Regions from separate parts of the Rhizobium sp. CNPSo 3670 genome, predicted to be linked through region 3. Evidence: riboswitches for the same ligand, from Rfam matches in the RefSeq annotation. Region 3 holds a riboswitch; each other region holds the start of a gene.
What was found. Region 3 has a riboswitch for thiamine pyrophosphate ahead of thiC (phosphomethylpyrimidine synthase ThiC). Riboswitches for the same ligand answer to the same signal wherever they lie in the genome.
Positions count from the first base shown of each region.

Region 1: linked by a shared signal. The riboswitch ahead of AC13QO_RS08275 (ABC transporter permease) and the one ahead of thiC (phosphomethylpyrimidine synthase ThiC) in region 3 are both predicted to bind thiamine pyrophosphate.
Region 2: linked by a shared signal. The riboswitch ahead of thiM (hydroxyethylthiazole kinase) and the one ahead of thiC (phosphomethylpyrimidine synthase ThiC) in region 3 are both predicted to bind thiamine pyrophosphate.

Region 1 covers NZ_JBXSOL010000006.1:148,444-159,184, reverse strand. The annotation lists gene AC13QO_RS08305 (formate dehydrogenase beta subunit) at 1-1,223, opposite strand, end outside; gene AC13QO_RS08300 (formate dehydrogenase subunit gamma) at 1,220-1,699, opposite strand; gene AC13QO_RS08295 (LysR family transcriptional regulator) at 1,834-2,727, opposite strand; gene AC13QO_RS08290 (ArsR/SmtB family transcription factor) at 2,805-3,146, opposite strand; gene AC13QO_RS08285 (SDR family NAD(P)-dependent oxidoreductase) at 3,250-4,020, opposite strand; gene soxR (redox-sensitive transcriptional activator SoxR) at 4,145-4,615, opposite strand; TPP riboswitch at 4,946-5,059, shown strand; gene AC13QO_RS08275 (ABC transporter permease) at 5,220-6,026, shown strand; gene AC13QO_RS08270 (ABC transporter ATP-binding protein) at 6,023-6,835, shown strand; gene AC13QO_RS08265 (ABC transporter substrate-binding protein) at 6,900-7,910, shown strand; partial or broken gene AC13QO_RS08260 (acyltransferase family protein) at 8,000-9,219, shown strand; gene AC13QO_RS08255 (sugar transferase) at 9,387-10,124, shown strand; gene AC13QO_RS08250 (F0F1 ATP synthase subunit epsilon) at 10,527-10,741, opposite strand, start outside.
Region 2 covers NZ_JBXSOL010000005.1:23,439-34,179, forward strand. The annotation lists gene AC13QO_RS06345 (ABC transporter substrate-binding protein) at 1-1,100, opposite strand, end outside; gene AC13QO_RS06350 (DUF1349 domain-containing protein) at 1,325-1,909, shown strand; TPP riboswitch at 2,043-2,139, shown strand; gene thiM (hydroxyethylthiazole kinase) at 2,185-2,988, shown strand; gene thiE (thiamine phosphate synthase) at 2,985-3,620, shown strand; gene thiD (bifunctional hydroxymethylpyrimidine kinase/phosphomethylpyrimidine kinase) at 3,617-4,426, shown strand; gene AC13QO_RS06370 (GNAT family N-acetyltransferase) at 4,642-5,121, shown strand; gene AC13QO_RS06375 (glycoside hydrolase family 3 N-terminal domain-containing protein) at 5,146-6,168, shown strand; gene AC13QO_RS06380 (ABC transporter substrate-binding protein) at 6,211-7,857, shown strand; gene AC13QO_RS06385 (ABC transporter permease) at 7,915-8,892, shown strand; gene AC13QO_RS06390 (ABC transporter permease) at 8,894-9,772, shown strand; gene AC13QO_RS06395 (ABC transporter ATP-binding protein) at 9,769-10,572, shown strand; gene AC13QO_RS06400 (ABC transporter ATP-binding protein) at 10,569-10,741, shown strand, end outside.
Region 3 covers NZ_JBXSOL010000022.1:12,748-23,488, forward strand. The annotation lists gene AC13QO_RS21445 (HAMP domain-containing methyl-accepting chemotaxis protein) at 1-1,705, opposite strand, end outside; gene AC13QO_RS21450 (thiamine phosphate synthase) at 1,982-2,617, opposite strand; gene AC13QO_RS21455 (thiazole synthase) at 2,614-3,387, opposite strand; gene thiS (sulfur carrier protein ThiS) at 3,389-3,586, opposite strand; gene thiO (glycine oxidase ThiO) at 3,583-4,569, opposite strand; gene thiC (phosphomethylpyrimidine synthase ThiC) at 4,572-6,404, opposite strand; TPP riboswitch at 6,499-6,630, opposite strand; gene AC13QO_RS21475 (metallophosphoesterase family protein) at 6,888-8,156, shown strand; gene AC13QO_RS21480 (AAA family ATPase) at 8,156-10,741, shown strand, end outside.

The DNA of each region.
Region 1 (10,741 bases), on a different contig from region 3:
TCCTTGGCGGCGAAGGCCTCGTAGTCGAAAGGCGTATCGAACAGCGCCCGCGGGAAATAGGCGCCGAGCGGCCCGCCTACCTGAACCGCCTTGACCGGCCGGCCGGTCCTCGTGCCGCCGCCGATCCTGTCGACGATATCGCCGAGCGAAAGACCGAAAGCGGTCTCATAAAGCCCGCCATATCTGACATTGCCGGCGATCTGCAGCGGAATGGTGCCGCGCGAGCGGCCCATGCCGAAATCGCGGTAGAAGGCGGCACCCTTCTCCATGATCACAGGCACTGAGGCCAGTGAAATCACATTGTTGATGACGGTCGGACAGTCGAACAGGCCCTTATGCGCCGGCAGCGGCGGCTTGGCGCGCACGATGCCGCGCTTGCCTTCGAGACTGTTCAAGAGAGCCGTTTCTTCACCGCAGACATAGGCGCCGGCGCCGGTGCGCACCTCGATATCGAAGGCGCGGCCCGAGCCAAGCACCGATGGGCCGAGAATGCCGCCCTGTCTGGCAATGCCGATGGCCTCGCTCATCATGGCGATCGCATGCGGATATTCCGAACGGGTGTAGACGAACCCCTTCGTGGCGCCGGTCGCAAGCCCCGCAATCGCCATGCCCTCGATCAAGACGAAGGGATCGCCTTCCATGATCATCCTGTCGGCAAAGGTGCCGCTATCGCCCTCGTCGGCGTTGCAGACGATATATTTGCGTTCGCCGCTGGCATCGAGAACGGTCTTCCACTTGATGCCGGTGGGAAAACCGGCGCCGCCGCGTCCGCGCAGGCCGGAATCCGTGACTTCCTTGACGATTTCGGCAGGCGTCATCGAAACGGCGCGGCGAAGGCCGGCAAGGCCGCCATGCGCCTCATAATCGCCGAGCGAAAGCGGGTCGGTGATGCCACAGCGGGCGAAGGTCAGGCGGGTCTGTTCCTTCAGGAACGGGAGGTCTTCAACCTCCCCGAGACAGAGCGGATGGCCGCTCCCGTTCAGCATTCCGGCGTCGAACAGAGCAGGCACATCCTTTGCCTTCACCGGCCCGTAGCCGATGCGCTTGCCGGCGGCCTCGACTTCGACCAGCGGTTCCAGCCAGAACATTCCGCGCGAGCCGTTGCGCACGATCTCTGCATCGAAGCCGCGGGCGGCGATCTCCTGGGCAATCGCCTTTGCCACCTTTTCGGCCCCGAGCGCCAGCGCAGCGGCATCGCGCGGAACATAAATCTTGACTGTCATCGACGTGCCTCCGCAACGAGTTCCGCCGCCATCTGATCGTCTACGCGGCCATAAACCTCGCCGTCGAGCATCGCCGACGGGGCGCAGGCACAAAGGCCGAGACAGTAGACCGGCTCCAGCGTCACGGCGCCGTCGAGCGTCGTCTGATGAAAATCGATCCCGAGCAGCGCCTTGACGCGATCAGCCAACGCGTCGCCGCCCGTCGACTGGCAGGCCTCGGCGCGACAGAGCTTCAGCACATGGCGGCCGGCGGGATGGTCGCGATAATCGTGGTAGAATGTCATCACCCCGTGCACTTCGGCGCGCGAGAGGTTCAGTTCCTCCGCAATCACAGGCAGGGCTTCCTGCGGCACATAACCGAATTCTCGCTGAACCTCGTGCAGAATGGGAAGCAGCGGTCCTTCAAGGAAGCGAAGGTCGGCGGCGATGGTCCGCGTACGCGCTGCGATATCGCCTTGGGCGATATGAATGGTCATCAGGCAGCCCTCCCGGCGGCTCGCTCGTTTCGGGATGGCAGGCCTCCCCAGCCGAGCGCCATCGTGCAGACAACATCTCAGGGAAGCCGACGACGATCAATAAAGCTATCTCGTGGATTGATAGGTTTTTTCTATCAGAGTTCCTCGTCCCGCACGAGCACTCTCGCTTCGTGGAGCAGGGCCGAAACGAGCGGGGTGAAGGGCTCCCGATAGGGTGCGACGAGGCCAACCAGATGGTGGGCTTCCGGTTCTACAATCGGAATCATCCGGATCTCCACCGGAAAACCAAAGGATTTGGCCACATTGCGCGGCATGATGCTCGCCCAGCGTCCGGTCCTGACATGCGAGAACAGCACGATCATCGAATTGGATTCGAGCGTCGGATGCACAGTGGCGCCGGCTTCCGTCAGATGCCGGTTGATGATGCGACGGTTCTGCATGTCGGCGGTCAATAGACAAAGCCGAAGATCGCCGACCTCCTTCCAGGTCACATTGTCGCGATCGGACAGCGGGCTGCCTGCAGCCGTGATCAGATGATAGCGCTCGGCATAGAGCGGAACACTGGTGACCCGGCCGAGCGGCTCGTTTTCGAGATAGGTGATGCCGGCGTCGATTTCGAGATTTTCGAGCATGCTCAGCACCTGCAGCGAGTTCCGCGAGACGATCGAGAAGGTCACTCCCGGATGTCGTTCCTGAAAGGGCGTGGTGATGCGCGAAAGCATGGCGAGCGCCGTCGGAATGGCGGCAAGGCGAATATGGCCGGAAAGTCCGCGGCGGGCCGCGCGCATCTCCTCGCGCATGGTGCGGGCATCGCCGACGATGCGCCGGGCCCATTCCAGGACGCGCTGGCCCTCCGGCGTCAGCCCCTGAAAGCGCGAGCCGCGCTGCACCAGCATGACACCAAGCTGATCCTCGAGCTGCCGGATCGCGGCTGAAAGCGTCGGCTGGGAAACCCCGCACTCCTCCGCGGCGCGGCCGAAATGCTTTTCGTTGGCAAGGGCGATGAAAAATTCCAGCTTGTCGATCATCCGGTCTCCCGATCCGGCGCGAAATCATCCGGATCAGCTATCTTCGACGCAGCAACCGTGCTCCGCAAGGGCGGGTACTAATTGTTTTCAGCAGCCGGAAAAAGATCGAACAGCGATTCAAGGAAGGCAAGCACGTTTGTATTGCCGATACGGTAATAGACCAGCCTGCCCTGACGGCGCGTATTGACGAGACCTTCGAGCCTCAAACGCGCGAGCTGCTGCGAGACCATTGCCTGCTGAATGCCGAGGATGTTTTCGATTTCACTCACCGTCCGCTCCTCGGTCGCGAGTATGCAAAGAATCAGAAGTCGAGTCTGGTGCGCCAGCGCCTTCAGCAGATCGCTCGCCTCACGAGCGTTTCCAGCGAGTTTGTGCAGTTCCTGACCGGACATTCCCGGCTCGGGCTTGGGCAATGGCATTCGACATCTCGGAAGGGAAGCAAAAAGGCAGATCAGCACAATAGCATATTCGCACACACGAATTTGCCAAAAGTGATGAAATGTCAAAAAAGGTCTAACTAAATCAGCAGATAAGCTGGCCGCCATTGATCTCGAGGACCTGGCCGGTAATGTATCCGGAGAGCGAGGGCGCCGCCAGAAACAGATAGGCGGGAGCGCAATCCTCCGCTGTGCCCAGCCGCTGCAGGGGAATAGACTTTCTCGTCTGCTCCAGTTTTTCGCGGGAGGAATAGCGCTCGTGGAAATCCGTCTCGATCGTTCCGGGGGAGACACAATTGACGCGGATGCCATCCGGCGCGAGCTCGCGGGCAAGCGCCTTGGAATAGGTCGAAACGAAGGCTTTCGAGGCAGAATAAATCGAAGAACCGGGACTGCCGCCGGTCAGCGCGGAAATTGAAACGGTGTTGACGATGGCAGCGCCTTCCGCCGCCTTCAATGCCGGCAGCAACGCACGCGTCAGCGCCACCACCGACGTCTGGTTCAAACGCACGATCGCCTCATAATCTGCGTCAGTCAGTGTGGCAGCTGGAAAACGGCCGAGCATAGTGCCGGCGTTGTTGACGAGCACATGCACCTTGTCGAAAAAGGTAAGCGCATTTTCGGCAAATTGCGCAGCGCCGCCAGCGGCAGTGAAATCGGCGTGCAGCAACAGCGCCCGTCTTTCGGATTCAGCCGTCAGCAGAAAATCCGGCAGATCGCGCCCCGGTTTGCGTCCAGTATGGACGATCACCTTCGCGCCGCAGTCCAGGAACTGCCGGGCCACTTCGAGACCGATGCCCCGCCCGGCGCCGGTTACGATGACATTGCGATTTTCGAATAGTCTCGGGTGGAACACGAAGCTGTCCTCCTCGCGGACAATGCCGCCTGTTGCGCCATTCGCCCTTAACATATGAGCGCGCGGGCCGAAAGAAAGGCAGGCATCATCTTTCCGCCAGAGGCTGGCGCTCTTCCCTGAAAGTTCATAGTTCGATTTCGATCTCCAGCAGCCGTGCGCCTGGCCCTTCCTCGCCGAGCTGATCGAAGGGATTGCGCAACGGACAGCTTTCGATCGACAGGCAACCGCAGCCGATGCAGCCGGTCAGACGGTCTCGCAGCAGGCTCAGCCGTCTGATTCGCGTGTCGAGTTCATCCTTCCAGCGCGCCGACAGCGTCTGCCAGTCGGCAATCGTCGGCGTACGCCCCTGCGGCAGGGAGGCAAATGCCGTCTGGATTTCCGAAAGCGGAATGCCGGCACGTTGCGCCACCTTGATGATGCCGAGCCGGCGAAGGACATCGCGTCCGTAGCGCCGCTGGTTGCCGCGCGTGCGGATACTCGAGATCAGCCCCTTGGCCTCATAGAAATGTAGCGCCGAGACGGCAAGACCACTGCGTTGCGCCACTTCGCCGACCGTCAGAAGCCTGCCGAGCGGCGTTGCAGAAATCCTATTCATCGCCTATTGACCTCAATATTAGTTGAGGTTTTATAACCGCTGCTTCCCCGGCCGTAAAGCACGAGGCGCAGGAAGGAGCGTCAGTGAGATCATCCGGTCGATACAAGCTGAAATGATGGCGTCGGCGCTTGCCCGGCCCGCGCCGATCGCCCTGCCGATATTGCCGCCTGAAAGACAAGCGCTCGGGGTCCGTTCCCGGCAGGTACGGAACCTCGGAAAACACCCGGACAGGACCTCCGTCCGGGTGTTTTTTATCTGCGCCCCATCCGACCGGGCGGACGGGTTTGCAATTTTGCGGTTGCGGCAAGAAAACCCCGATGATAGTTTTCGCCGAAATAACAGGGGAGCTCCGTGTCGCCGGGGCTGAGATGTGAGGCGCAAGCCTCCGGACCCTTCTAAGCTGATCTGGGTAATGCCAGCGGAGCGAGGTCCAAATGTATTCCGGCGCGCAAGTGTCACTCTACCGGACGTCCGGCAATTCCGTCGGCATCCCTATCGATGCCCTCAAGGCAACCGCCCCAAATCGCGGCAGGCTGCGCATCGACACCGATGCCCTCGACAGGTTTGCGCGAACAGCCCGGCGAAAGCCTGAAACCGAACGCCGATGACATCGCCACGACCATCGGATTCGCGCCTTGCGACGCTCTATCTCGCCGTGTACCGGGCAATGCCCGCCTTGCTCGCAGGCTTTGCTTTTCTGGTGGCATGGGAACTCTATGTCGATCTTTCCGGTATCAAACCGTCCATTCTGCCGGCGCCTTCGCGTATCCTTGTCCAGGGCTGGCTGAACCGAGAGGCGCTGATAGCAAACACCTGGCCGACGCTCGGAGCGACACTCGGTGGTTTCGCCCTGTCGCTCGCCTTCGCCTTCGTCTCCTCGATCCTGATGGATTTCATGCCCTTCATGCGCCGGGCAATGCTGCCGATCTTCATCGCCAGCCAGACTTTGCCGCTGGTGGCGATCGCGCCTCTCGTCGTCCTCTGGTTCGGTTTCGGCCTTTTGCCGAAGATATTGCTGGTGGCGCTCGTCACCTTCTTTCCGCTGCTTGTTGCCCTGCTTCAGGGCTATGAGGCGACCGATCGCGACATTGCCGAGCTCTTGAATTCGATGAAAGCGAGCCGCTGGCGCATTTTTCGCCTGGCGCGGTTTCCCTCGTCCCTGCCCTATTTCTTCGCCGGCCTCCGAATCTCGATCACCTATGCCGTCGTCGGCGCGATCTTTGCCGAATATGCCGGCGCTGCAAGCGGCCTCGGCATCTATATCCTCAACGCCAAGAACAATTTCCGTCCCGATCTCGTGCTCGCCGCCGTGATCGTCAGCGCTCTGTTGACGCTCTGCCTCTTCGCGCTGACGCTGGTTATCCAGCGTTTCGTCATGCCCTGGCAGCCATCCCAGGAGCGGCGCCGATGACCGGTCAGATGCTTGAGCTGCGCAACATCTCGAAGTCCTTCGACGGCATGAAGGTTCTAGACGACATTTCGCTCGCCGTCGCAGACGGCGAGTTCGTCTCGATCGTCGGCCCATCCGGCTCCGGAAAATCGACCGTGCTGAGACTGCTGACACAGGCGCTGCGACCCGATTCCGGCGCCATGCTTTTCAACGGTGCAGCGCTGGAACAGACGCCGCATTCCTTTGCCTTCATGCCGCAACGCGATGCGCTGATGCCCTGGCGCCGGATCATCGATAATGCCGCGCTCGGCCTGGAAGTGAAGGGCATGGCTCGCCGGGCTGCCCGCGCCGCTGTCGCGCCCCTCTTCGAGCGGTTCGGCCTTGCCGGCTTCGAACATCACTACCCCGCCGCTCTTTCCGGCGGCATGCGCCAACGTGCTGCGCTGCTGCGCACCGTCATCCAGGAGCAGGACATGCTGCTGCTCGACGAGCCCTTCGGCGCGCTCGATGCGCTAACCCGCACGCAGATCCAGGAGTGGCTGCAAGGCATGTGGACCGAACATCGCTGGACGGCGCTGCTGATCACCCACGATGTTCGCGAGGCCGTTTTCCTCTCCGACCGGATCTACGTGCTGTCTGCCCGTCCGGCGCGTGTCATCCGCGAATTCCGCGTTCCCCTGCCCCGCCCGAGAAGCATTGCCGATCTCGGTTCGCCGGCGGCCCAGGCGATCGAGACCGAAATCCTGCAAACCCTGCTTCATCCGCTAGAACAGGATGGTTTTAGGCCGGTCGGCCCAAAATCTGAATCCTGTTCCAATTTAAAGAGTTAGAGTCTGATGTCGTTCGAAAACCGGACTTTTCGGCGTCATGCTCTAAAGACCTGAGGAGGTCACCATGCCGCTTCTCACCCGCCGCCAGACGATGCTCGCCGCCATCGCGACAAGCCTCGCCGGCCGCGTCGCCTTCGCTCAATCGGCGCCCGCAAAGGTTCGTATCGCGCTCGACTGGACGCCCAACACCAACCACATCGGCATCTACGTCGCCAAGGCGAAGGGCTTCTACACGGCCGCCGGCCTCGATGTCGAAATTCTACCCTTTACCGACACGAGTGCCGGCACGCTGGTATCAAACGGGGTCGCCGATTTCGGCATCAGTAGCGAGATCGAGGCCCTGACGCAGCGTGCTGGCGGCGGTGACGTGAAGATGGTCTACGGCGTCGTCCAGACGGAAACCGCACGCCTGATCTTCAAGGGCGGGCGGGACGACATCAAGAGCCCTAGAGATCTCGATGGAAAGACCTATGGAGGCTTCGGCGGCACTTGGGAAAGCGCGCTGGTCTCGGCGATGATCCGCAATGACGGCGGCAAGGGCGACGTCAAGACCGTCACCCTCGGCACCTCCGCCTATGAGGCGCTGGACAATGGCTCGATTGACTTCACGCTGGAGATCTACACCTGGGAGGGCATCGCCGCTGAGTTGGAGAATCGGAAGATCAGCCGCTTCCACTATTCCGATTACGGCATTCCCGACGAGCAGACGACAGTCATCGTTTCCAGTGACGCCTATCTCTCTGCCAGCCGAGAACACGCGCGCGCCTTCATCCAGGCCACACGTCAAGGCTATGTCCACTCCATCGATCATCCCGACGAAGCCTGCGACCTGCTGATATCAGGAAGTAACGGTGCGCTGATGAACACGGAACTGGTAAGAGCATCTCAGAAGGCGTTGATCGAAGGTCATTTCCTGAGATCCGAAGCCGGCGTGATCGGCACGCTTGATCCGGCAAAGGCCGATGCCATCGGCGCTTTCCTGGTCGAGAACGGCATTCTCGTCGATGCGAATGGCGTCGTGCTCAAGGAGAAGCCGGACTTTTCCACCTATTACACCAACGAACTCCTCGGCTGAGCCCGCCCGGGGCCTTGCCGAGGCGGTCTTCCCAGGCAATGCTTTGCGCCCGGGCGGTTTGAGCCGAATCGGGCAGGGCGGGGAACGACATGCGAGCACAGGACAGACTGGCCGGAGCCGACTTTCTGCGCGCAATGGCCTGCTTGTTGGTGCTCGCGCACCATCTCGCGCTCCGGCTGGATATGCGCAGAATTCCGGAAGAATTTGCGGCAACGGCAAACGTCCTCCGCTTCGGCAATTTCGGCGTCGCCATCTTCTTTGTGCTCAGCGGCTTTCTGCTTGCCCGCCCCTTCTGGCACGCTCTCGACGCCGGCGGCGCCATGCCCACCCTTGGGCACTACGCCATCCGCAGGTTGGCGCGCATCGCTCCGGGCTTCTGGGTCGCCACCAGCGTCAGCTTCGTCCTTAGCCTGACGCTGCTTGCCCTGCCGCTGACGCCGGAACTCGTCGTCCGCTATATTTCGGGACTGTTGTTCATGAGCCAGTGGCATTGGCGCACGTTTTTTCCCGTCGAAGCCGATGGGCCGCTCTGGTCCATTCCCTTCGAGGTCACCAGCTATGTGCTCCTCCCGGTCGGCTTTTTCGTGCTGTTTCGCTTGCCGCTGCTGCGGCAACGTCCGTTCTTCGCCCGCGCCGCCTGGCTCTGCGTCATTGCCGTGGTCCTTCTTGCCCATCTGATGATCCTGAGGCTCTTTGCGCTCGATGATATCGGGCGCGGCTGGGCATATGGCCTTCAGGGTGGAGCGAAGGAATGGATGCCCAACTATAATCCGATCGGCTTCTTTGCTGTCTTCGCACTCGGCGCGCTTGCCGCCGGCATCGAAGTGATGTTGCCCGCAAGACGATCTCCCTGGTTCGACGCCGCGGCACTCCTCGCCGTCGCGGTTGCCGCTTACCGCCTCCTCATATCCCCAGGCGGCTCGGCCGAAGGTTACGGTTGGCTTCACATCCCCTATGGATTTCCGGTCTTCCCACTGGCCGTTGCAACAGCGCTCGTTTCACTCAGCCATTCGCAGCGTCTGGGCAGACTGCTTGATAACGCTCCCGTCCGCTACATCGCCAAGATCTCCTTCGGCATTTACATCTGGCAGGAGATCATCCTGACATTGATCCAGAGACTGGACCCCGGCTCGTTCGGCGCCTCCTCCGAGAATGTGGTCACCGGTTGGATGCAATCCTGCACACTGACAGCGGCGCTCGTTTTTCTGGTGGCAAGCCTCAGTTATTATCTGTTGGAACGACCGGTAATCGATTTTGGCAATCGTCTGACATCGCGCCGCCTCATCGGGCTACTCCTTTAGAAGTATAATTTCGAACGCCGCTCAACTAGAGGCATTAAGGTTAACGCGAAATACTCCCATTTTTGGCGTCTTTATGCTTACCGATTTCTTATTTATAACGATGACAAACCATACGTAAGCATGTATCTGTCTCCCCGCTGTTCAGTATCGCATCTAAACTTCTGGGCATTGAGTAATGTATGCTTTTACTTCGAAGATAAGTTCACGCTTCGATTCGTCTCAGCGTCAGAACAAAATCCGGACCCTGGTTGTAGCGAACTCCAACATTCGCCAGCCGGACAGCTTTTCCGGTGTCGAAGGGAGGGCGGCTCTGCGATTGGCCGTAAAGCGGCTGATTGATATCGTCATCTCGGCCAGCGCTCTGCTCGTACTGGCGCCGCTTTTCCTGGCAATCGCTCTTTTCATCAAACTCGACGATGGAGGCCCCGTATTCTTCCGCCAGATCCGTTGGGGCCTGAACGGGCGGAAGATCACCGTCTTCAAGTTCCGCTCGATGCACATCGAAGCTTGCGATCCCAGCGGCATTCAGCAGACCGTCAAGGGCGACAGCCGGGTGACAGGCTTCGGCGCTATGCTCCGCAGGACCAACATTGACGAGCTGCCGCAGCTTCTGAACGTCCTCAGGGGCGACATGTCCCTGGTCGGTCCGCGCTGCCATGCCATCAACATGCGCGCAGCCGGCCGGCTCTACGAAGAATTGGTCCCGAACTACCACCACCGCCACGTCATGCGCCCCGGCATCACCGGCCTCGCGCAGACACGCGGTTGGCGCGGGCCGACCGCACGGCCGCTGCAAGCCCGGGCCCGGATCGCCTGCGATATCTATTATGTCAGGCATTTCAGTCTGCTGCTCGACCTGAAAATCTTGTTCAAGACGCTGGTCATCGAGCTGCGCGGCGGCACCGGCTTCTAGAGCAATTCCAGGAAAAGTATGGGACGTTTTTCCGTTCGGAATTGCGTAAAATAAAATCTTAGGGCGATTCTGCGCTTCGGTGAAAACCTGAACCGCTCTCGAACCCTCCTGGTTGGTCCATAGCGTCGCACGCGCAAAAGTGCGACACTGCAAAAACGACATCAGCCAAACGAAGCGCTAAAGCGTGAGAAGCAAGTCAGCAACGCGAGTATCAAGGGCCGTAGCGCCTTTGCGCGCCCTGAAGACGCGCGGCGCTGCAAATGTGGCCTCTCGGTCATGAGCCCGACAAAAGCGGTTTTGAACGCCCGCTCTTTTTCAAATCTTTGATGAGGCGCTTCGAACTCGCTCGCAGAAATAAAAAAGCGGCCTCGCGGGCCGCCTTTCATCGAAGCTGTCGATTGGTCAATCCTGCTGGACGATGCCGCTAAGATGCGTCAGTTCCATGATGAAATGCTCGAGCTTCGACTTGTGCTCGTGCAACTCGGCATGTTCGAGTTCCTTGCGGGCTGCCTCGATGCGACGGGTCAGTTCGTCCTTATGGAGTTCCTCGACTGGAACGGCGGACTCTGCCAGCAACGTGCAGCCGGTCGGCAGAATGTCGGCAAAGCCGCCGAACA
Region 2 (10,741 bases), on a different contig from region 3:
TGGCGGCTGGTCAGGATGCGGATCGGCTCGCCATTGTAGCCGGCTTTCTTGGCGGCAGCGGACGCCCCTTCCGGATCGGCGACATTATAGGCGCCCTCGGCGCCGGCATCGGTCGACCAGGCAAAGGACTTCGGGTAGATGGCCCCGTCGAGCGCATAAAAATCCCTGCTGCCGAAGGCCGCCGCCAGCATGTCTTCCATGCTGAGCGCCTGCCGGATCGCCTTGCGCACCTCGACGTTGGCAGCAGCACCTTCCTTGGTGTTGAAGACGAAGACAGGATAACCGAAGGGCTTCAGCATTACCGGTTGCGAGGCGGTCGAGGCTTTCAGCTTGTCGTAGGATTCGACAGGAATCGAGTCGACATAATCATACTGGCCGGAAACGGCGGCCTCGACGCGGGTGTTCGGGTCCGGCACCGGCACAAAGCGGATTTCATCAAGATATTGATGACGCGCGCCGCCATAGCCATCGCTCTCGCCGCTGCGTGGCTTGTACCCATCGAAGCGGACAAGCTGGATATACTGGTCGGCTTTCCGTTCCTTCAGCATATAGGGACCGGTGCCGATGAACTCCTTCATCGGCTCGTCCTGCTTTTCGGACGGGATGATGATGGCCGCCGAATTGTTGAAGGCAAGCAGCGAGGTCAACGGCGCATAGGGCTGCTTCAGCGTGATCGTAACCGTCGAAGGATCGGTAGCCGCGATCTTGTCGATAAAGCCGGCCACCTGCTTGCCCCGCGAGGCGATCTTCATCCAGCGGGTAAGCGAAGCGACCACATCCTCGGACGTCATATCGGTATTGTCGTGGAACTTGACGCCAGTCCTGAGCTTGATCGTATAGGTTTTGCCGTCGGCGCTGATCTCGGGCAGGCTTTCGGCGAGAAGCGGCGTGACGTTCCAGCTCTTGTCGAAAGTGTAGAGCGTCTCGAAAATATGCTGGGTGACGATGCCGACGAGATCGGCCGTCGACGACATCGGATCGAGCGTCGGCGGCTCGCCGATCGTCGCGACATTGATGACGCCGCCCTTTTCCTGGGCAAGCAGGGTCGAAGGCAGGGCGACGAACGCGGTTCCGAGAAGGAATGCGACGAATGTTTTCATATGAGAGCTCCCGATTTAGTTCCACAATTATGTAATTCATCTTTTTGTAACAGAATAGAAGCTGGAGCTATCGTGTCAAGCATGAGTGGTCGATTATGCAGCCGCGGATAGCGCGTTGCCGGAAAAGCACCATCTTCAGCTGCGCTAGTTCTCCGCACGGGGCCTGCGTGGTACGCCAAGTGAGACGACTGCCCTGCGGCAAGATTAAAGGAAGGGAGAAGCGAATGAGCATCGACTTCAATGACGGGAAATGGCTGAACGAGCCGGGCAGCTGGCACGCCGACGAAACCGGCCTGACGATGACGACAGGCGAAAAGACCGATTTCTGGCGCGAGACCTATTACGGCTTCACCCGCGACACCGGCCACTTCCTCGCCTTTCCCACCGGCGACAGCTTCACCGCACAGATCCGCGCCCAGGGCGAATTCCGCACCCTCTACGATCAGGCAGGCCTGATGGTACGCATCGACGAGAGCCGCTGGGTGAAAACGGGCGTCGAATTCACCGACGGAGAAGCCTTCCTCAGCACCGTCGTCACCGACGGAAAGTCAGACTGGTCGGTGTCGCAGCCCTTCAAGGAATTGGAGGATTTCCGCATCCGTGTGACGGTCGCAAACGGCGCCGTGCGCATCCAGGGCTCCCGCGACGGTAGCCGCTGGCCGTTGCTGCGGTTAGCACCCTTCCCGGCTGCCGATCGCTATGAGGTCGGGCCGACAGCCTGTACGCCGGAGCGAAGTGGTTTGAGGGTTCGATTTTCGGAGTTTTCAATCAGCCCGGCGATTACGACGGGGCTGCATGATTTGAGTTAGGCAAAATTGGATGCCGTCAGGATTGCGCTGGGAAGGCCTCCAGCAATGTCCACGCCCAAGGGCAGCCGCTCCGAAATACCGGAATACTCACTTTCGGAGTGACAGCCGCGCCATTCTCTGCGAAAAAGAGCGTGATGAGAGACAGGGGCGTTCGTCGACAGACGGGCTGAGAAGAACCCTTCGAACCTGAACCGGATAATGCCGGCGGAGGGAGTCGCTCGGGGCATCGCCGTAAGAGCAGCGCCCCGCGCCCGCCCCCGCCTGAAAGGGGCACCATGCAGAGCAAGATCACGTCGGGAGCCATGCTGAAGGCGATGCGCGAAAAGCCGCCGCTCGTTCAGTGCATCACCAATTATGTCGCGATGAATATCGCGGCCAACGTCCTGCTGGCCGCGGGCGCTTCGCCCGCCATGGTGCATGCCGCCGAAGAAGCCGGCGAATTCGCCGGCATCGCCAATGCTTTGACCATCAACATCGGCACGCTCTCGACGCAATGGCTCGAAGGCATGCAGGGGGCTGCCAAGGCCGCCAATGCGGCGGGCAAACCCTGGGTGCTTGATCCGGTGGCCCATTACGCCACGGGCTTCCGCCGTGCCGCGTTGGCCGACCTTCTGGAGCTTCGCCCGACGATTATCCGCGGCAACGCCTCCGAGATCATCGCGCTTGCCGGCGGCGAGAGCCGTGGTCAGGGCGTCGACAGCCGCGATCCAGTCGAACAGGCGGAGGGTTCGGCACGGCGGCTGGCGGAGAGGCAGCGGGCCATCGTCGCCGTCACCGGTGCTGTCGATTTCGTCACCGATGGCGCAAGGGCAGTCCGTATTGCGGGCGGATCGGCCCTGATGCCGCAGGTCACCGCGCTCGGCTGCTCGCTCACCTGCCTCGTCGGCGCCTTTGCCGCGACCGCGCCCGAAGATCTCTTCGGCGCGACTGTCGCCGCGCTTGCGACCTTCGCCGTCGCCGGCGAAGATGCAGCGCTCGGCGCCGCCGGCCCGGGCTCCTTTTCCTGGCGCTTCCTCGATGCGCTGGCTGCGATCGACGCCGAAACGCTCGATGCCAGGGCAAGGGTATCGGTCGCATGAAGCGCTTCGACCTTTCGCTCTACCTCGTTCTCGATCCTGATCTCTGCGTCGGGATCGGGATGGTCGAGACCGCGCGCCTTGCCGTTGCCGGCGGCGCGACGATGGTGCAACTGCGCGACAAACAGGCCGGCACGGCCAGGATGATCGAGACCGGCCGCGCCTTGAGAGAGGCGCTCGGTGGAACCGACGCCCTGCTCATCGTCAACGACGATGTCGAGGCGGCCATCGCCATCGGCGCCGATGGCCTGCATATCGGCCAGGAGGATATGGATGCGCGCACGGCGCGCGGGATGATCGGACCCGGGATGATCCTCGGCCTCTCGGTCGAGACCGAGACACTTGCCGCTGCCGTCGATCCCGGTCTCGTCGATTATGCCGGCGTCGGACCGGTGTTTGCGACGCCGACCAAGGCCGATCACAAGCAGCCGATCGGCTTTGATGGGCTTGCTAGGCTGGTGATGGCCTCGCCGGTGCCGTCCGTCGCCATCGGCGGCCTCAAGGCGGAGCATGTGGCGGAAGTGTTTGCAGCCGGCGCCGAAGGGTTAGCCGTTGTCTCCGCCATTGCGGGCACGTCGGACCCCGAAGCGGCCGCCCGCCGCATCGCCGCAGAAATCCGAAAGGTCCGCCCATGATCCGCAACGTTCTCTCCATCGCCGGCTCCGACCCCTCGGGCGGCGCCGGCATCCAGGCCGATCTCAAGGCGTTTGCCGCCCGCGGCGTCTACGGCATGGCGGTGCTGACGGCGCTGACGGCGCAGAATACCCAAGGCGTCAGCGGCGTGCATCTGGTGCCGCCGCAATTCGTCGCCGACCAGATCGATGCCGTCTTCGCCGACGTGCGAGTCGACGCCGTCAAGATCGGCATGATCGCCAATGCCGGCATAGCCGAGGCTGTCGCCGCAGCCCTTGCCGATCGACGGGGAATCCCCATCGTTCTCGACCCGGTGATGATCGCCAAGGGTGGGGCCGCCCTGCTCGCGCCCGAAGCGGTCGACGTGCTGACCCGGCGGCTGCTGCCGCTCGCAACCCTCCTGACCCCGAACCTGCCCGAGGCCGCGGCCCTGTTGCACCAGCCGGTCGCGACCAATCGCGATGAGATGGCGGCGCAGGCCGAGCGGCTGCGCGCGCTTGGCCCCGCCGCCGTATTGGTCAAGGGTGGCCATCTCGGCAGCGACGAGAGCCCAGACGTGCTTGCCACGGCCGACGGCCTGCACTGGTTCGAGGCCAGGCGAGTGCCGACGAAAAATACGCACGGCACTGGCTGCACGCTCTCCAGCGCACTGGCCGCCGAGCTTGCCAAGGGCGCATCGGCCGAGCAAGCCGTCGCCATTGCGAAGGATTACCTTGCCGATGCAGTCGCCGCCGCCGGCAGTCTCACTGTCGGCTCCGGACATGGCCCGGTGCAGCATTTTCATGCGCTTTGGAAGCACGGCGAATAACCGATCCCGCCGAAACGCGCAGGCTCAGGATTACGAGAGAAAAACGGCCCGGCCTCCCCCGGGCCGTTTTCATTCGCGCCAGCCGGCGCTGATCCGAAGCTGGGCGCACCGCTCCGTTTGAAAAATCCCTGTTGACAAGGCCAGTTAGATAGCCAAGTCTATGACATTAAACGGATATATATTCCGTTATAAAGGAATACCTGGAGGAGAGACAGGTGCCAGACCTGCTTGTGAGCTTATATTCCAACAGGCTCGCCGACCTGAAAGAGCGGGCCGACAATGTCCGCGCCTCCATTCGTCCGGCTCTTCCTCCAGAATTGCACCTAGTCGTCAACTGGGTTCGCGAACGATTCAGCGAGAAATGGGCAAGCGAGGTTTCGGTTGCTTTTTCCCGCCAACCCGTCGCCTGCCAGATTGCCATCGACGGCGGCAAGCTGCTCGGCTTTGCCTGCTATGACACGACGGCCCGCGGCTTCTTCGGCCCAACCGGCGTCGATCCCGAGGCGCGTGGCAAGGGCATCGGTCTCGCGCTGTTTTCCGCCTGCCTTCAGACGATGAAGACGCTCGGCCATGCCTATGCCTTCATCGGCGATGCCGGGCCTGTCGATTTCTACGCCAGCACCGCGGGTGCGATCGCCATCCCTGCCCCCGACAAGGGCATTTACGAAGGCATGCTGCGAAGCGCGCCGAAATGACCAGCTGATACCGGAGTTCCAGAAGTGTCCTCGACCCCGCTCGCCCTTTTTGTCGGTCTCCCGAACCCTGCGATTTCGGACGACGAATTCGCCCTGTTTCGCGAGACCAATCCGCTCGGCCTGTTCGTCGGCCGGCGCAATCAGCGCGAGCCGGAGCAGACAAAGCGGCTGATCGAACGCTTCCGCGAAGCCGTCGGCCGAGAGGATGCGCCCGTCTTCACCGACCAGGAAGGCGGCCGCGTCCAGCATCTCGACGCCGGTCCCTGGCCGCTCTTCCGCAGCTTCGGCCAGTTCGCCGAACTGGCCCGCCGCGATTTCGATCTCGGCCAAAAAGCACTGCGCCTTTCCTCCCAGGCCATGGGCGCGATGATGACGGAACTCGGCCTTTCCAGCGGCTGCTCGCCCGTTCTCGACCTCGTCTTCGAGACGACGAGTGCGGTCATCGGCGCCCGCTCCTTCGGCCCCGATCCCGACTTCATCGCTGCCCTCGGCCGCGAGGTGGTCGACGGGCTGCTAGAGACCGGCAACATGCCGGTCATGAAGCATATTCCCGGCCACGGCCGCGCCACGCTCGACTCCCACAAGGAGCGTCCGGTCGTGGATGCCAGCCGTGAGACGCTCACCGCCACCGATTTCAAGCCTTTCGTCGCACTGAAGGATACGCCCTGGGCCATGGTCGCCCATGTCGTCTACTCGACCTACGATGCCGAATTGCCGGCATCCGTCTCGCCTGTCATGCACGACGTGATCCGCAAAGAGATGGGTTACGAGGGCGTGCTGATCTCCGACTGCATCTTCATGCAGTCGCTCACGGGCACCTTGCCGGAACGCGTTGCCCAAGTCCTCGATGCGGGCTTCGATATCGCCCTCCACAGCCACGGAGACGTCAGGGAAAGCGAAGCCGCCGCCAAGGCCGCCCGCCCGCTGACGGACGCCGCGCTGAAGCGTATCGCCGCCGGCAAAGCCCGCCTCGGCAATCTCAAGATCGACGTCCGCGCCGCCCATGCCGAGGTGGAAGATATGTTTGCCAGCGTGCCGGCCGCCTGACCGGCAGATCATTTTTCACGCATAAGAAAAGGGGAATGGAACATGAAAAAATATCTATTTGCAGCCGCCGCACTGACGCTGCTTTCGGGATCCGCCATGGCGCAGGCGATCCTGACGGCGAATATCGAACCGGCCACGACCTGGGTTCGCAACTTCAACCCGTTCAACCAGACCTCGGCGCGCCAATCGACGCTCGATTTCATCTATGAGCCGCTGGTTATTTTCAATCGCTTCGACAGCAACAAGCCGGTCTATCGCCTGGCCGAAAGCTTCAAGCTCTCTGACGACCTGAAGAGCATCGACTTCAAGCTGCGCCCGAACCTGAAATGGTCTGATGGCAAACCGCTGACGGCAGCCGACGTCAAGTTCACCTATGATTATCTGAAAAAGTTCCCGGCGCTCGACTTCGTCAGCATCTGGACCTTCGTCACCGACGTGCAGGCCGTCGACGGCCAGACGGTGCGCTTCGCGCTCGCCAATCCGAGCTCGCTTGCTGCCGAGCAGATCTCGCAGCTGCCGATCGTTCCCGAACATGTCTGGAAGGATGTCGCCGATCCTGTCACCTTCGCCAACGAGAACCCGGTCGGCAGCGGGCCGTTGACCGAGGTGCCGCGCTTCACCGGCCAGACCTACGACCAGTGCCGCAACCCGAATTACTGGGACAACGCGCATCTGAAGGTCGACTGCATTCGCTTCCCGCAGCTTGCCGACAACAACCAGATCCTGACGGCAACCGCCGACGGCACGCTCGACTGGGGTGTCTCCTTCATTCCCGATATCGACAATGTCTATGTCGCGAAGGACCCGGCGCATTTCCATTACTGGTATTCGCCGAGCAGCATGGTCGCCTTCCTGTTCAATCTGGAAACGGCGAACGAGAACAATAGAAAGGCCTTCAACGATGTGAAATTCCGCCGTGCTATCGGCATGGCGCTCGATCGCAAGACGATGATCGACGTCGCCGGCTACGGCTATCCGACGCTGAACGAAGACCCCGGCCTGATGGGCGAGCTCTACAAGAGCTGGGCGGATCCGTCCGTCAAGGCCGACTTCGGCAAGTTCGCGACCTATGACGCCGACGCCGCCAAGGCCCTGCTCGACGAGGCGGGCTACAAGGACAAGGACGGCGACGGCTTCCGTGACAATCCCGACGGCAGCAAGATCTCCTTCTCGATCATCGTCCCGAACTCCTGGACGGACTGGGTCGACACGGTCAACATCGCCGTCGAAGGCATGCAGGCGGTCGGCATCGACGCCAAGATCGAAACACCGGAGGAAGCCGTCTGGACCGGCAACCTCATCGCCGGCAAGTTCGATGCGGCGATCAACAGCCTGCCGGCTTCGGCCTCACCTTATTATCCCTACAAGCGCGCCTTCAGCGCTTCGGACAAGGGCAAGACCCGCTTCACCGCGCAGCGCTGGTTCAACCCGGAGGTCGAGAAACTCGTCACCGAATTCACCCAGACAGCAGACCTTGCCACGCAGAAGGAGGCGATGAACAAGGCACAGCGCATCGTTGCCGAAAACATGCCGATGATTCCAGTCTTCAACAATCCGAACTGGTATCAGTACAACACCAAGCGCTTCACCGGCTGGTCGACCAAGGAAAACCCCTTCGTCAATCCGTCGATCTCGCGCACCAATCCGGCACGTCTGCTGAACCTGCTCGCCCTGGAACCTGTGAAGTAAAGCATCATGGTCTCGGGAGCGGTCTTGAAACGCCGCTCTCGTCACGACGGAGTTCCCATGGCTTTCCTGCTTCGCCGCCTCGTCTTCTATATTGCAGCCTTCATCGCTGCAGCGACGATCAATTTCTTTCTGCCCCGGCTGATGCCGGGCGATCCCGTGCAGATCATGTTCTCAAGCGCCGGCACCGAATTGCCGCCGGAAAGCCTGCAGGCGCTGAAGCTCACCTTCGGCTTCGTCGACGGCCCGCTCTGGCGGCAATATCTCACCTATCTCGGCAGCATCTTCACCGGCGATCTCGGTCGCTCGATCAAATATTTCCCGCTGCCCGTCACCTCGGTGCTCGGCCACGCTCTCGTCTGGACCGTCGGCCTGATGGGAACAGCGACGGTCGTCAGCTTCGCGCTCGGCACCTTTCTCGGCATCGTCGCCGCCTGGCGGCGCGGCAGCCGGTTCGACGTCATCGTCTCCGTCGGCGCGATCTTCGCGACCTCGGTGCCAGCCGTCGTCACCTCGCTGATCGTGCTCTTCATCTTCGGCTTCACGCTCGGCTGGTTTCCGAACGGCTATGCCGCCGACCCGTCGCTCGATCCGGCCTTCAGCCTGCATTATATCGGCAGTGTGGCCTATCACGGCATCCTGCCGATGGTGACGCTCTGCACAGTGCTGATCGGCGGCTTCACCGTCACCATGCGCAACAACATGATCAATCTGCTCGGCGAGGACTATATCGTCATGGCACGCGCCAAGGGCCTTTCCGACCGGCACGTGATGCTGTGGTATGCGGCGCGCAACGCCCTGCTGCCGACCGTTTCCAGCCTGGCGATCGCCATCGGCACCATCCTCGGCGGTTCGCTGGTGACCGAAGTCGTCTATAACTATCCCGGCCTCGGCAATATTCTGTACCAGGCGATCCTCGCCCGCGATTATCCAGTCATCCAGGGCCAGCTCCTCATCATGACCGCGACCATGCTGATCGCCAATTTCATCGTCGACGTCAGCTATATCTTGCTCGACCCGCGGCTGAAGGGAGCTTGAGATGAAAAGCCTGCTTCGAAACCGCAAGGCCCTTGTCGGCCTCATCATCATCGCTTTCATCGTCGTCGTCGCGATCGCAGCGCCGCTGCTGACGCAATACGATCCCGCCGCCCGCACCGGCAGGCCGCACCAGCCGCCGTCGCTCGACCATCTGCTCGGCACCACCCGCATCGGCCAGGATGTTTTCGCCCGGCTGCTCTACGGCGCCCGCACCTCTCTTGCCGTCGGCTTCGGCGCCGGGCTGCTGATTACCCTCGCCGGCACCGCGCTCGGCATCATTTCCGGTTATCGCGGCGGCAAGACCGACGAAGTCATCAGCTTCTTCACCAATATGGTGCTCGTCGTTCCCAACCTGCCGCTGCTGCTCGTGCTCGCCGCCTTCATCGGTCAGGCAAGCCCCGTCGTCATCGCCCTCATCCTCGGCGCCACTTCGTGGGCCTGGGGCGCGCGCGTCACCCGCGCCGAGACGCTTTCCGTCAAGCAGAAGGATTTCGTCAAATCGGCCGAGATGATGGGCGAGCCGCAATGGCGCATCATGACATTCGAGATCTTCCCCAACGTGATCTCGATCGTCGGCATCAATTTCATCGGCAGCGTCATCTTCGCCATCATCACCGAGGCGACGCTTGAATTCTTGGGCCTCGGCGATCCCAAAGCGATCTCCTGGGGAACGATGCTCTACAATGCCCAGAAGGCCTCCGCCCTTTCGGTAGGCGCCTGGTGGGATATCCTTACCCCCTGCTTCGCGCTTGCTTTCCTCGGCATCGGCATGTCGCTGCTGAACTTCGCCGTCGACGAGATCGCCAACCCGCGTTTGCGCACCGGCAATCATCTGAAGCGCTGGTCGCTGCTCATCCGTTCCGGGGAGGGTCGCCTGTGACCCAGCCGCTGCTTTCGGTGAGGAACCTCACCATCGACTACATCGGCGAGGAGAAGGATTTTCGCGCCGTCGACGACGTCAGCTTCGATGTCGCGCCCGGCGAAGTTTTCGGCCTTGCCGGCGAATCCGGCTGCGGCAAGAGCACCATCGCCTTCGCCATCAGCCGCCTGCACAGGCCGCCGGCGCTGATCCGCAAGGAGAGCCGGATCCTGCTCGACGGCCGAGACGTGCTCGGTCTCGACCGGCAGGCGCTTGCCGCCTTCCGCTGGCGCGAGGTGGCGATGGTCTTCCAGAGCGCCATGAATTCGCTGAACCCGGTGCTGCGCATCGAGGCCCAGTTTTACGACGTGCTGCATACCCATAAGGGCATGAGCCGAGCGCAAGCCCGCGAGCGCACCGCCGAGATGCTGAAGCTGGTCGACATCGCGCCGGACCGAATGCGCGACTACCCGCACCAGTTTTCCGGCGGCATGCGCCAGCGCATCGTCATTGCCATCTGCATGGCGCTCGATCCGAAGCTGGTCGTCATGGACGAGCCGACGACGGCGCTCGACGTCGTCGTTCAACGCGAAATCCTGCAGCGGATCAACGAGCTACGCCGCAGCTTTAGCTTCTCCGTGCTGTTCATCACCCATGATCTCGGGCTGATGGTGCAGTTCTGCGACCGAATCGGCATCATGCTTGCGGGCAAGCTTGTCGAACAGAACGGCGCCAAGGCGATCTACAGGACGCCGAAACACGCCTATACGAAAAAACTGTGGGCCTCCTTTCCCTCGCTTCATGGAGGCGTGCTGCTGTGAGCGATGCCATCCTTGCCCTCGACAAGGTGACGAAGACCTTCGGCCACGGCGCCTCCGCCGTTCATGCCGCCCGCTCGATCTCCATTTCGCTGCATGCCGGCCGGGCGCTGGCGCTCGTCGGCGAATCCGGCAGCGGCAAGACCACCTGCGCCCGGATGGCGATGCGCGA
Region 3 (10,741 bases):
ATTGCTCAACCATCGCGGCATTCTGCTGAGTGGACTGGTCCATCTGATTGACGGCCGTATTGATTTCGGCAAGTCCGGTGGACTGTTCACGCGCAGACGTAGCAATTGCGTCCATCAACTGATTGATTTGAGACACTTGCTCGCTGATTTCGTTCAACGACTGGCCAGTCTCGAGAACCAGTCTTACGCCGGTGCCGACTTCGGCGGAGGACTTTTGGATAAGGCCCTTGATTTCCTTCGCCGCCGTCGCTGCGCGCTGGGCAAGCTCGCGAACCTCCTGGGCAACAACCGCAAAACCTTTGCCGGCTTCGCCTGCCCGTGCTGCCTCGACGCCAGCATTCAGCGCCAGGAGGTTGGTTTGGAAAGCAATGTCGTCAATGACGCCGATGATGCTTGATATCCGCTCCGAGCTTTCCTCTATCCGCCGCATCGCCTGTTCGGCGTGAGACACAACGGCAGCAGAACGTTCTGCACTGACATTAGCCACCTGGGCGACAGTGCGAGCCTCCTCGGTTCTCTTCGAGGCAGTCGTCACATTGGCGGTAATCTCATCGAGGGCTGCCGCAGTTTCCTCCAGGGAAGCTGCCTGCTGTTCGGTCCGCTTGGAGAGATCTTGCGCACCGGACGCGATTTCGCATGTTCCGTTGTCGATGCTGTGCACCGTCTGCAGTACAGCACCAATGGTTGTGCCGAGTTGTCGAAGCGAAGCATTGAAATCCCCACGCAGCGCCTCGTATTCCGGAGCGAACGGCTCCGCCAACTGGAAAGAAACGTCACCGCCCGCAAGGCGTCTCAATCCATCGCCAAGCGTCGTTGTCGCAAAGCGCAACTGCTGCGCTTCCCGTTCGGCGCGCTCCTGTGCGGCAGCGCGCGTCGCCTCCGACTGGCTTCGCGATGCCATTGCTTCCTGCTCCAGTCGAAGAACATTGATGGCGTTCTGTCGAAACACCTCCACTGCTCCCGCCATTGCCCCGATCTCGTCGCCACGCCCAGCGTAGGGAATTTCGCTTTGCAGATCTCCGTCGGAGAGGATCGTCATGGCAGAGGCAATTCGGCGGATCGGATTGGCGATGCCGAAGACGGCAAAGAGCGCTCCGGCAGAGGTGACCAGAATAGAAAGGGTGGCAATCAATGCCGTGGTCGTGAACGCGTTGCCCGCGGTTGCATTGCTTGTGGTCACATATGTTTCGGTCTGTCCGAGAATGAAGGCCACCAAGTCCGCAATCTCCTGGCTCACCAGATCAGATTGTGCCTCCATGTTCTGCCGAAAGAGACTGCCCGCCTCGGCGGTCTTGCCGTTGTCCTGCAGTTGGACCATTTGCGCGGCGAGCTCACTATATTTCTTGAGCCCTGACTTGACGTCATTGATCAGCTCGCGACCTTTCTCCGTTCGGACGCCCGCCACATACTCTTGGATTGCCCGCTCGACTGCGGCTTTCGTCTCGTCGATCAGCTTCGCCTCGGCGGCCCGCTTCTCCGGCGACGCCTCCAACAGGTAGCGCGCATAGGCGAGCTTCAGATCAGAGAAGTTGCCTTTGATATCTCTGGCAGTGATCATCCGCTTCATCCAGAAGCCGCCAATCTGCTGAGCGCTGTCATTCAGTGTCGAGATTGTGCTGAGGGAATTATACGATAGGGCAATCAGGAAGGCACAGATAACAGACAAAACGGCAATAAGGGTCTGTTTGACGGTGGGGCGTTTCATACAATTCTCCAGTACTCTAGGGCGGGCTATACAGCTCAGATAACCCGAAGAATTCGCGCGAGTCGCTAATTTAGGATTAACTTTAAATAGTTCGGCCGTCGCTCTCTGAATAATTTATGTCGCTTACAAACGAGGCGTAGCAAAGTGCTCTTCGCTGCTATCAAGGGTATGTTAGTGGCGACTCAGGTGTGATCGAAAGGCTCGGCCGGCAACGGCCTCGTGCCTGACTGTGCCGTCGATCCGCTTCCGTCTCCACGCGTTTTTGCGGCTTCAGTATCAAGAGGCCACCGGTGATACCTCATTCGCGCGCCGCCACGGCGCGGTCGCGGCCAGCCACTGTCGCGCGCGGGCCTCGGGATCCGCGTTGCGGGTGATATCGGTGACCACGGCAGCACTGTCGGCGCCTTTTTCCAATACCAGCGGCGCGCGTTCGGCGGTGATCCCGCCGATGGCGACGAGCGGTATCGCGCCGACGCGCTGGCGCCAGTCGGAAAGACGTTCAACGCCTTGCGGCGCCCATTTCATCTGTTTGAGGATCGTGGGCCAGACCGGCCCGAGCGCGACATAATCCGGCTCGGCGGCCAGCGCCGTCTCCAGCTCCGATATGTCGTGGGTGGATAGGCCGAGCCTCAGGCCGGCGCGGCGAATGGCATTCCTGTCGGCGGCCATCAGGTCTTCCTGCCCGAGATGAACGAAATCGCATCCTTCATCGATGGCAAGTTTCCAGTAGTCGTTGACGACCAATTGGCAAGCCGCTGCCGCGCAGGCAGCCTTCGATCGCCGGATCTGCTCGCGAAGCACGGAGGCCGGGCAATCCTTGATGCGCAGCTGGACGAGTTTGACGCCGAGTGGCACGAGACGCTCGACCCATTCGGCGCTGTCGACGATGAGATAGAAGGGGTCTAAGTTCATGAGAAGACTGCCTTGCCGATGACGGGAGTGGATGGGACGGCGATATCGCGTGGCTCCAGCGGTACGGCGGCATACGCCAGGCGGCCGGCATCGATGGCAAGCGCGAAGGCCTCCGCGATGGTGGCGGGATCGCCTGCGCCGGCAACGGCGGTGTTGAGGAGAACGGCATCATAACCGTACTCCATGACGGTGGCGGCGTGAGACGGGCGGCCGATGCCGGCATCGATGATCAGCGGCACATCCGGAAAGTGCGCCCGGAACGATCGTAGTGCCATCGGGTTCAGCGGCCCCTGCGCGGAACCGATCGGCGCGCACCAGGGCATCAGGACGCGGCAGCCGGCTTCCAGCAGCCTTTCGGCGACGACAAGGTCATCGGTCGTATAGGGGAAGACCTGAAAGCCCTCGCCGGTCAGGATGCGGGCCGCCTCGACAAGGCCGAAGACGTCAGGCTGCAGCGTATCGTGATGTCCGATAACTTCGAGCTTGATCCAGTCGGTGCGGAAGACGTCTCGCGCCATCTTCGCCGTCAGCACGGCCTCCTGCACGCTGTGACATCCGGCCGTATTCGGCAGCACGCGCACGCCAAGCTCGCGGATCAGGTCGAAGAAGGCGCCGCCCGCTTTGCCGCCGATGGCTTCGCGGCGAAGCGAAACGGTGACGATCTCGGTCTTCGAGCGCTTGACCGCCTCGGCAAGAACAGCTGGAGACGGATAACGGGCGGTGCCGAGCAGCAGTCGGGAGCGGACTTCAACATCATAAAGTTTCAGCATCTCAGCCTCCTTGCATGGGGGAGAGAATTTCGATGCGGTCGCGTTCGCCGAGCCTGAAATCGCCGCGGTCCTCACGGTGCACCAGCTCGCCGTTCACTGCGGTCGCCAGCCATTCGCCTTCGTAGTCGAGAGCGAGAAGAAGATCCGCGAGCGTCGCGGCTGCGACCTCTTGTTCCTCGCCGTTGATGATGAAGGTCATGATGCCTTCCTTTCCGAGTGGTTGTCTTTTCCAAGAAGAAGCCGCGCCACCTCCCCTGCCATGGCCGGCGCCAGCAAAAAGCCATGACGGTAGAGGCCATTGACATGGAAGGTGCGCCCCTCCTGCGTCACCCGCGGCAGATTGTCGGGATAAGCCGGGCGCACGCCTGCCCCGGTTTCCGTAACCCGTGCCTCGCCGAAGGCAGGATTGAGGGTATAGGCGGCATTCAGCAACTCCATCAGCGAACGCGCGGTAATCGGGCCGATGTCGTTGCTTTCGATCATTGTCGCCCCGATCATGAAGCGATTTCGCTGGCGCGGCACGATATAGATCGGGTGGCGCGGATGCAGCAGGCGAACGGGACGGGAGAGAGAGATCTCGTTCGTTTCGACGCAAAGCATCTCTCCGCGAACGCCGCGCAATCCGGGCAGACGGCCGATCTGGGCAGCCCCGGTGCAGTCGATCACGCGATCGTAGGGGGCAAGGTCGGCATCGCCCCTGACGCCGAATGTGAGGCGCATGCGGGCTTCCTCAAGTCCGGCGGCGAGCCCCGAGAGCGCCTGGCGCGGATCGAGATGCGCTTCCTGCCGGAAGAACAATGCCCTGCGGAAGCGGCCGGCGAGATCCGGTTCAAGCGTCGCGATCGCCGGCTCGTCCAGCCATTCCCATCCGCTTGTCCGGCGGCAAAAGCGGTCGAGTTCGCCGGCATCTCGCCCGGCCGCCACCACAAGCGTCCCCCGGCGATTGACATGGCCGGGCAGCGCTGCCTCCCACCAATCGGCGGCAAGACGGCCGAGCGCCAGGACCGGCTCGTCTGCGCTTTCCCTTTCGCACCATGGAGCCAGCATGCCGCCGGCAAAGCCGGAAGCACCGGCGCCGACCTGGTCGGCTTGCTCAGCGACGCTGACCCGGAAACCGTGCCGATGGAGCTGCCAGGCAACGGTGAGGCCGGCAACGCCGGCCCCCTTGACGAGAACATGCATCGTCATTCTCCGGCAAGCGTTTTCGCAGCGTCGGCGACCGGCATGTAGAGGTCGCCGCCATCGCGATACCTGGCGGCCATGGCTTCCAGTCCTTCTTTCTGCGCCTCGGCGCGAATATCGTGGGAAATGCGCATGGAACAGAATTTCGGGCCGCACATCGAACAGAAATGCGCCACCTTGTGGGCCTCCTTCGGCAGGGTCTCGTCATGGAAGGAACGCGCCGTATCCGGGTCGAGGGAGAGGTTGAACTGGTCTTCCCAGCGGAATTCGAACCGCGCCCGCGACAGCGCATCGTCACGGATGCGGGCAGCCGGATGGCCCTTGGCGAGGTCGGCGGCATGCGCGGCAATCTTGTAGGTGATGACACCGGTCTTGACGTCGGTGCGGTCGGGCAGGCCCAGATGCTCCTTCGGCGTGACGTAGCAGAGCATGGCCGTGCCGAACCAGCCGATCATCGCGGCTCCGATGCCGGAGGTGATGTGATCATAGCCCGGCGCAATGTCGGTGGTCAGCGGTCCGAGCGTATAGAAGGGAGCCTCGCCGCAGACCCTGAGCTGCTTGTCCATATTCTCCTTGATCTTGTGCATCGGCACGTGGCCAGGACCTTCGATCATCACCTGGCAATCCCTGGCCCAGGCAATCTTGGTCAGTTCGCCGAGGGTTTCGAGCTCGGCAAATTGCGCAGCGTCATTGGCATCGGCGATCGAGCCGGGGCGAAGGCCGTCTCCAAGCGAGAAGGAGACGTCATAGGCACGGCAGATGTCGCAGATTTCCTCGAAATGCTCGTAGAGGAAGCTCTCCTTGTGGTGATGCAGACACCACTTGGCCATGATCGAGCCGCCGCGTGAGACGATCCCGGTGACACGATTGACGGTGAGCGGGATATAGGCAAGCCGCACGCCCGCATGGATGGTGAAATAATCGACGCCCTGCTCGGCCTGTTCGATCAGCGTATCGCGATAGACTTCCCAGGTGAGATCCTCTGCAATGCCGTTCACCTTTTCAAGCGCCTGGTAGAGAGGCACCGTTCCGATCGGAACCGGCGAATTGCGAATGATCCATTCGCGGATGTTGTGAATGTTGCGGCCGGTGGAGAGGTCCATCACCGTGTCGGCGCCCCAGCGGATCGCCCAGACCATCTTTTCCACTTCTTCCGCCATCGACGAGGTGACGGCCGAGTTGCCGATATTGGCGTTGATCTTCACCAGGAAATTCCGGCCGATGATCATCGGTTCGGTTTCCGGGTGGTTGATGTTGGCCGGAATGATCGCGCGGCCCGCCGCGACCTCCCGCCGCACGAATTCGGCCGTCACGAAATCGGGAATATCAGCGCCAAAGCTCTCGCCGTCGCGCCCGAGCGCCTCCTTCGCGGCCTGCCGGCCGAGGTTTTCGCGGATGGCGATGAACTCCATTTCCGGCGTGATGATGCCGGCACGCGCATAGGCGAGCTGGGTTACGGCGCGGCCCGCTTTTGCCTTCAGCGGCGTGTTGCGAATAGGGAATTCCGGCGTCAGCCGCTCGCCGGTGACAAAACCATTATCTTCAGGCTTCACCACCCGGCCTACATAGGCTTCGACATCGCCGCGCGCTCTGATCCAGTTCTCGCGCAGACGCGGCAGCCCGGCGTCGATCGAGACCGTATGTGCCGGGTCGGTATAGGGACCGGAGGAATCATAGACCGTTACCGGCGGTTCACCGGAGGTCGGGTGAAGGCTGATTTCGCGCATCGGCACGCGCAGATCAGGATATAGCGTTCCGGGCTTGGCGATCTTGGTCGAGGCCGGAAGCGGGCCGGTGGTGACGACCGGAGTAAGCTTGGGTGCGACGATATTCATGGGTGAGGCTCCAAGGTTTGACGTTTGGAGACCCAGTTCCAGTGTTGGAATGATGGAAAGACGCCTCATGCGACAAAGCGAAATCCGCCCGACAGCCGCAGCGTCTGCACCGTCCCTACGCCAGTATGAACTGGATCAGGTTCAACGGGTCACTGCGCCACAACAGGCAAAGCCGTATTGTTCAGCAGAATCTCAGCCCCTTGCCGGGACACCCCTGGTGAATGCCCTGCATCAAAGACCGCTGCGGCCCTGATGTCAAGCCGACCCTCACGCGTTCCCATCCGTACCTTTTGAGTCGGCGGCCAGTCCGATAGAGCAGCATTGATTGTGGATGGGCCAGCTCCGCCGGCCCATTTCACTCGCCAGGACGCTGCCGTCCATGCTCTGAATATTCGTGGCATGGTCTCATGTTTTGCTGACGGCGATAACGTTTATTTGTTAGACCGCGCCTGCTGGATCACTCTATCGCAACACCTTGCATTCATGGCCTTTCGTTTCGTCCACACTGCCGATCTCCATCTCGACTCTCCCTTGCGCTCTCTCGCACTTCGCAACGCAGAGCTGGCCGAGCTTGTCAGTGACGCCAGCCGGCAGACGCTGGTCGCGATCGTCGATCTTTGCCTTGAGGAGCAGGTCGACGCGCTTGTCATCGCCGGCGATCTCTATGACGGGGAGCAGACGTCGATGAAGACGGCGCGCTTCCTGGCGAGTCAGCTGGAGCGGCTGCACCGGGCGGGCATTTTCGTCTTCAAGATCCGCGGCAATCACGATGCCATGTCGAAGATCGCTCGGGAACTGGTGATGCCTGATACGGTGAAGATCTTCGGCGGCCATGCCGAGACCGTCGAGACCACCAAGGGCAGCTTGTCGGTCGCAATCCACGGTCTGAGCTTCGCCAAGCCGCAAGCCCCGGACCCGCTGCTGCCGAAATTCAAGCCGCCGGTAGCGGATGCCGTCAATATCGGCATCATGCATACGAGCCTGGCCGGATCGGCCGGACATGATGTCTATGCGCCCTGCAACGTGCTCGACCTGCATGGCTCGGGTTTCGACTACTGGGCGCTCGGGCATCTCCACCAGCGCAGCCATTATCCCGGCACGGCGACGGTCATCATGCCCGGCATGCCGCAGGGCCGCGACATCAATGAAGCGGGCGTCAAGACCGTGTCGCTGGTGACCGTGGCCGACGACCGGACCGTGACGGTCGAGGAGCGGCGTACCAGCATCGCGCAGTTCGAGCGCGTCAATGTCGACCTCACGGGTGTCGATGATTGGCGTGAGGCAGCCATGATGGTCGAGACGGCCCTGATGGCGCAGCGCGACCGCACGGCTTCGCTGCATCTTGTCGCACGCCTCAGGCTTTCCGGCCTCACGCCGCTCTCCTGGCAGCTGCGGCGCGATGTCGACCTCATGCAGGCCGAAGCCGAGCGGCGCACCGACGCGATCGGCCGCACCTGGATCGAGAAGCTGGAACTCGCCTTCGAAGCGCCCTCGATCCCCGCAGACGCGTCCGCCGCCGATCCCGTCGTCGAACTCGGGGCGCTGATGCGGGACGAGGTCATCACCCGCAGCGGATTTCGCGACGAGGTCAGGGAGATGGTCCGGGACCTGCTTGCCGACCTGCCGCCCGAGAGCCGGGCATTTGCCGGCCAGAACGAGGCGGGTTTTGAACGCTTCATCGACAGCCTTCTCGCCGATGGCGCCGAGGATATCGCCGCCCGGATGAAGGCGGTGGATCGGGGAGACAGCTGATGCGTCTGCGCCGCCTCGACCTCACCCGCTATGGCAAGTTCACCGATCACTCCATCGATTTCGGCGCGGCCCCTCAAGGTTCGCCGGACTTGCACATCGTTTATGGCCTGAACGAAGCGGGCAAGTCGACCACCTTCGCCGCCTATCTTGATCTGCTCTACGGCATTGGTGAGCGCAGCACCTATAATTTCCTGCATCCCTACAATACGATGAAGGTCGGTGCGCGGCTGGAATTTGGTGGTTCGGAATACGAGCTCGCCCGGCTCAAGCTGCGGACCGGCAGCCTCGTCGATGATCGGGGACAAGCTGTGAACGAGGCGCTCCTGGCCGGCGCGCTTGGCGGCGTCGGTCGCGAGGCCTATCGCACCATGTTCTCGCTCGACGATCAGTCGCTCAAGGAAGGCGGCAACGCCATCATACAAAGCAAGGGCGAACTCGGCGAATTGCTGTTCTCGGCCAGCTCAGGCCTGGCAGGCCTGAGCCGTTCGCTGGTGACCGCAGCCGACGAAGCCAACGCGATCTACAAGAAGCGGTCGTCGAGCACCAGGCTCGCGGAACTCAAGCGTTCGCTCGAAGCGCTCAAGGCCGAGCGCAATGCCATCGACACGCTTGCCTCCACCTATTCGGCCCTGAAATCGACTTATGAGCAGGCCGACGCTGCCTATGGCAAAACCACGCGGGAACTGGCCGAGGCCAAGACCCGGCATCAGGAGCTGACGCGCCTTCTCGGCGCCCTACCCGCGGCCCTCGAGCTCCGGCGGCTGGATGCAGATGTAGCCGCCATGAGCGATCTGCCGCGGCCGCCGTCCGAATGGTTCGCGCTCCTGCCGCAGCTTTCGCGCGACGAGACGCGGCTGCAGGCGCTTGTCGAGACCGCCGACCGCACGCTGCGCCAGCTTGCGGATGAGATCGAGGCGATCGCGATCGACGACAAGGCGCTGGCAGTCACCGCGCATATGGACCTGCTGGATCAGGGTCGGGCGCGCTATCTTGCGGCAGAGAGCGATCTGCCGAAGCGCCGGCTGGCGCTGGCCGAACAGGAGGGTGAGTTGGTCCGACTGCTGGCCGATCTCGAAAAGCCGGGCCATGCGAAACCCGAGGCGCTGCTGCTTCCCGCTTCGCTGATCGGCATCATCCGCGATCTTATCGAACGGCGTTCCGGCGTCGAGGCGAAACTGGCAGCCGCTGATCGGGAACTGTTGCGAGCGCGGGAGAATCTCGAAAGGCTGAACAGGGAAGGCGGCTCGCGGCATGGATCTGGGCTCCTTGATCCTGCGCGTTTCGGCCGCATCGAGATCGCCCTGAGCCGGCTGGCGGGATCTGATCTCCCCTTGCGGCTTACCATGGAAGAACGGACACTTGTCCAGGCGAAGCGAACGCAGGAGAACCAGTTTGAACAGCTCGGACCCTGGAGCGGCAACGCCGTCGCTCTGCAGCGGACGGCCGCGGCAGAGCCTCGACAGATCGAAGCCTGGCGTGGCCAAGCGACTGCTATCGACAAGCGGATTGGCGATCACGAGGGAAGGCTGCGCGATCTCGGCACCGAACAGGCGCTGACCAAAGCCCGAATCGCGGCCTTCGTCGCCGGCGGTTCGATCGACGATACCGAGGCCGCGCGGCTGCGCGATGAACGCGATGCCGCCTGGCAGGCGCATCTCACCAGTCTGAATGCCGCCACGGCTCGGATTTTCGAGGAGCGGATGCGGCAGGACGACGCGGTATCCGCCGGCCGGCTGTCGCGGGCGCAGGAACTGGCCGAGCTGCGCCAACTCCGCCAGGCGGAAGCGGCAACGGCAGCAATGATCGAGCGGCAAAGGGAACTGCTTGGCGAAGCGCGCGCCGAACATGATGCGCTTGCCGAGCGCATCGGTGATCTGCTGCCTGAAAACATCGAATATGACGCCGAAGCCGCGGCGCGCGTGGCTGCACTCGACACTTGGAGCACCAAGCGAGCCGCGGCGCTGGCCGCCTGGGACGATCTGCAGCACGCAGAAGACACGATGCACGCGCTTCGCATCGAACTGGATAGGCATGCCGCAACGCTTGCGGAGAGCCTTGCAGAAGCCGGTCTTGATGACGCAGACCAGCGACCGGTCGCCGAGCTGATGCAGGCTGCAAATGATATACTCGCCGCCAGCAGAGCCGAGCGGGCGGCGCGGCAGGCGCACGAAAAGGCGGTCGGTGACCTCAGCCACGATCTCAGGGAACGACAGCGCGACCAGCAGGAGGCGGAAGCCGCCATGGCGGCCTGGGAGCGGGAATGGGCGGAGGCGCTGTCGCGATCCTGGTTTGCCGACAAAGCCGGTTCGATGGCGGCCGTCCGAGCAATGCTGAATGCGCTCGCTGCACTGCCCTCCATCCTGAAGGAAAGAGATGACCTCGCAACTCGTGTTGCCGCGATGGAGCGCGACCAGCAGCAATTTCGCGAGCATATCGCCGGTCTTCTCAGAGACTGCGGTCTCAGCCAGCCGGCCGTGGATACGCTCGCGTCCGCAAACGCGCTTGTGGAACGTCATGAGGCGGCACGGCATGCGGCTCAGCTTCGGGCAGACCGGCAGGCGGATCTCGAAAGACAATTGGAAAAA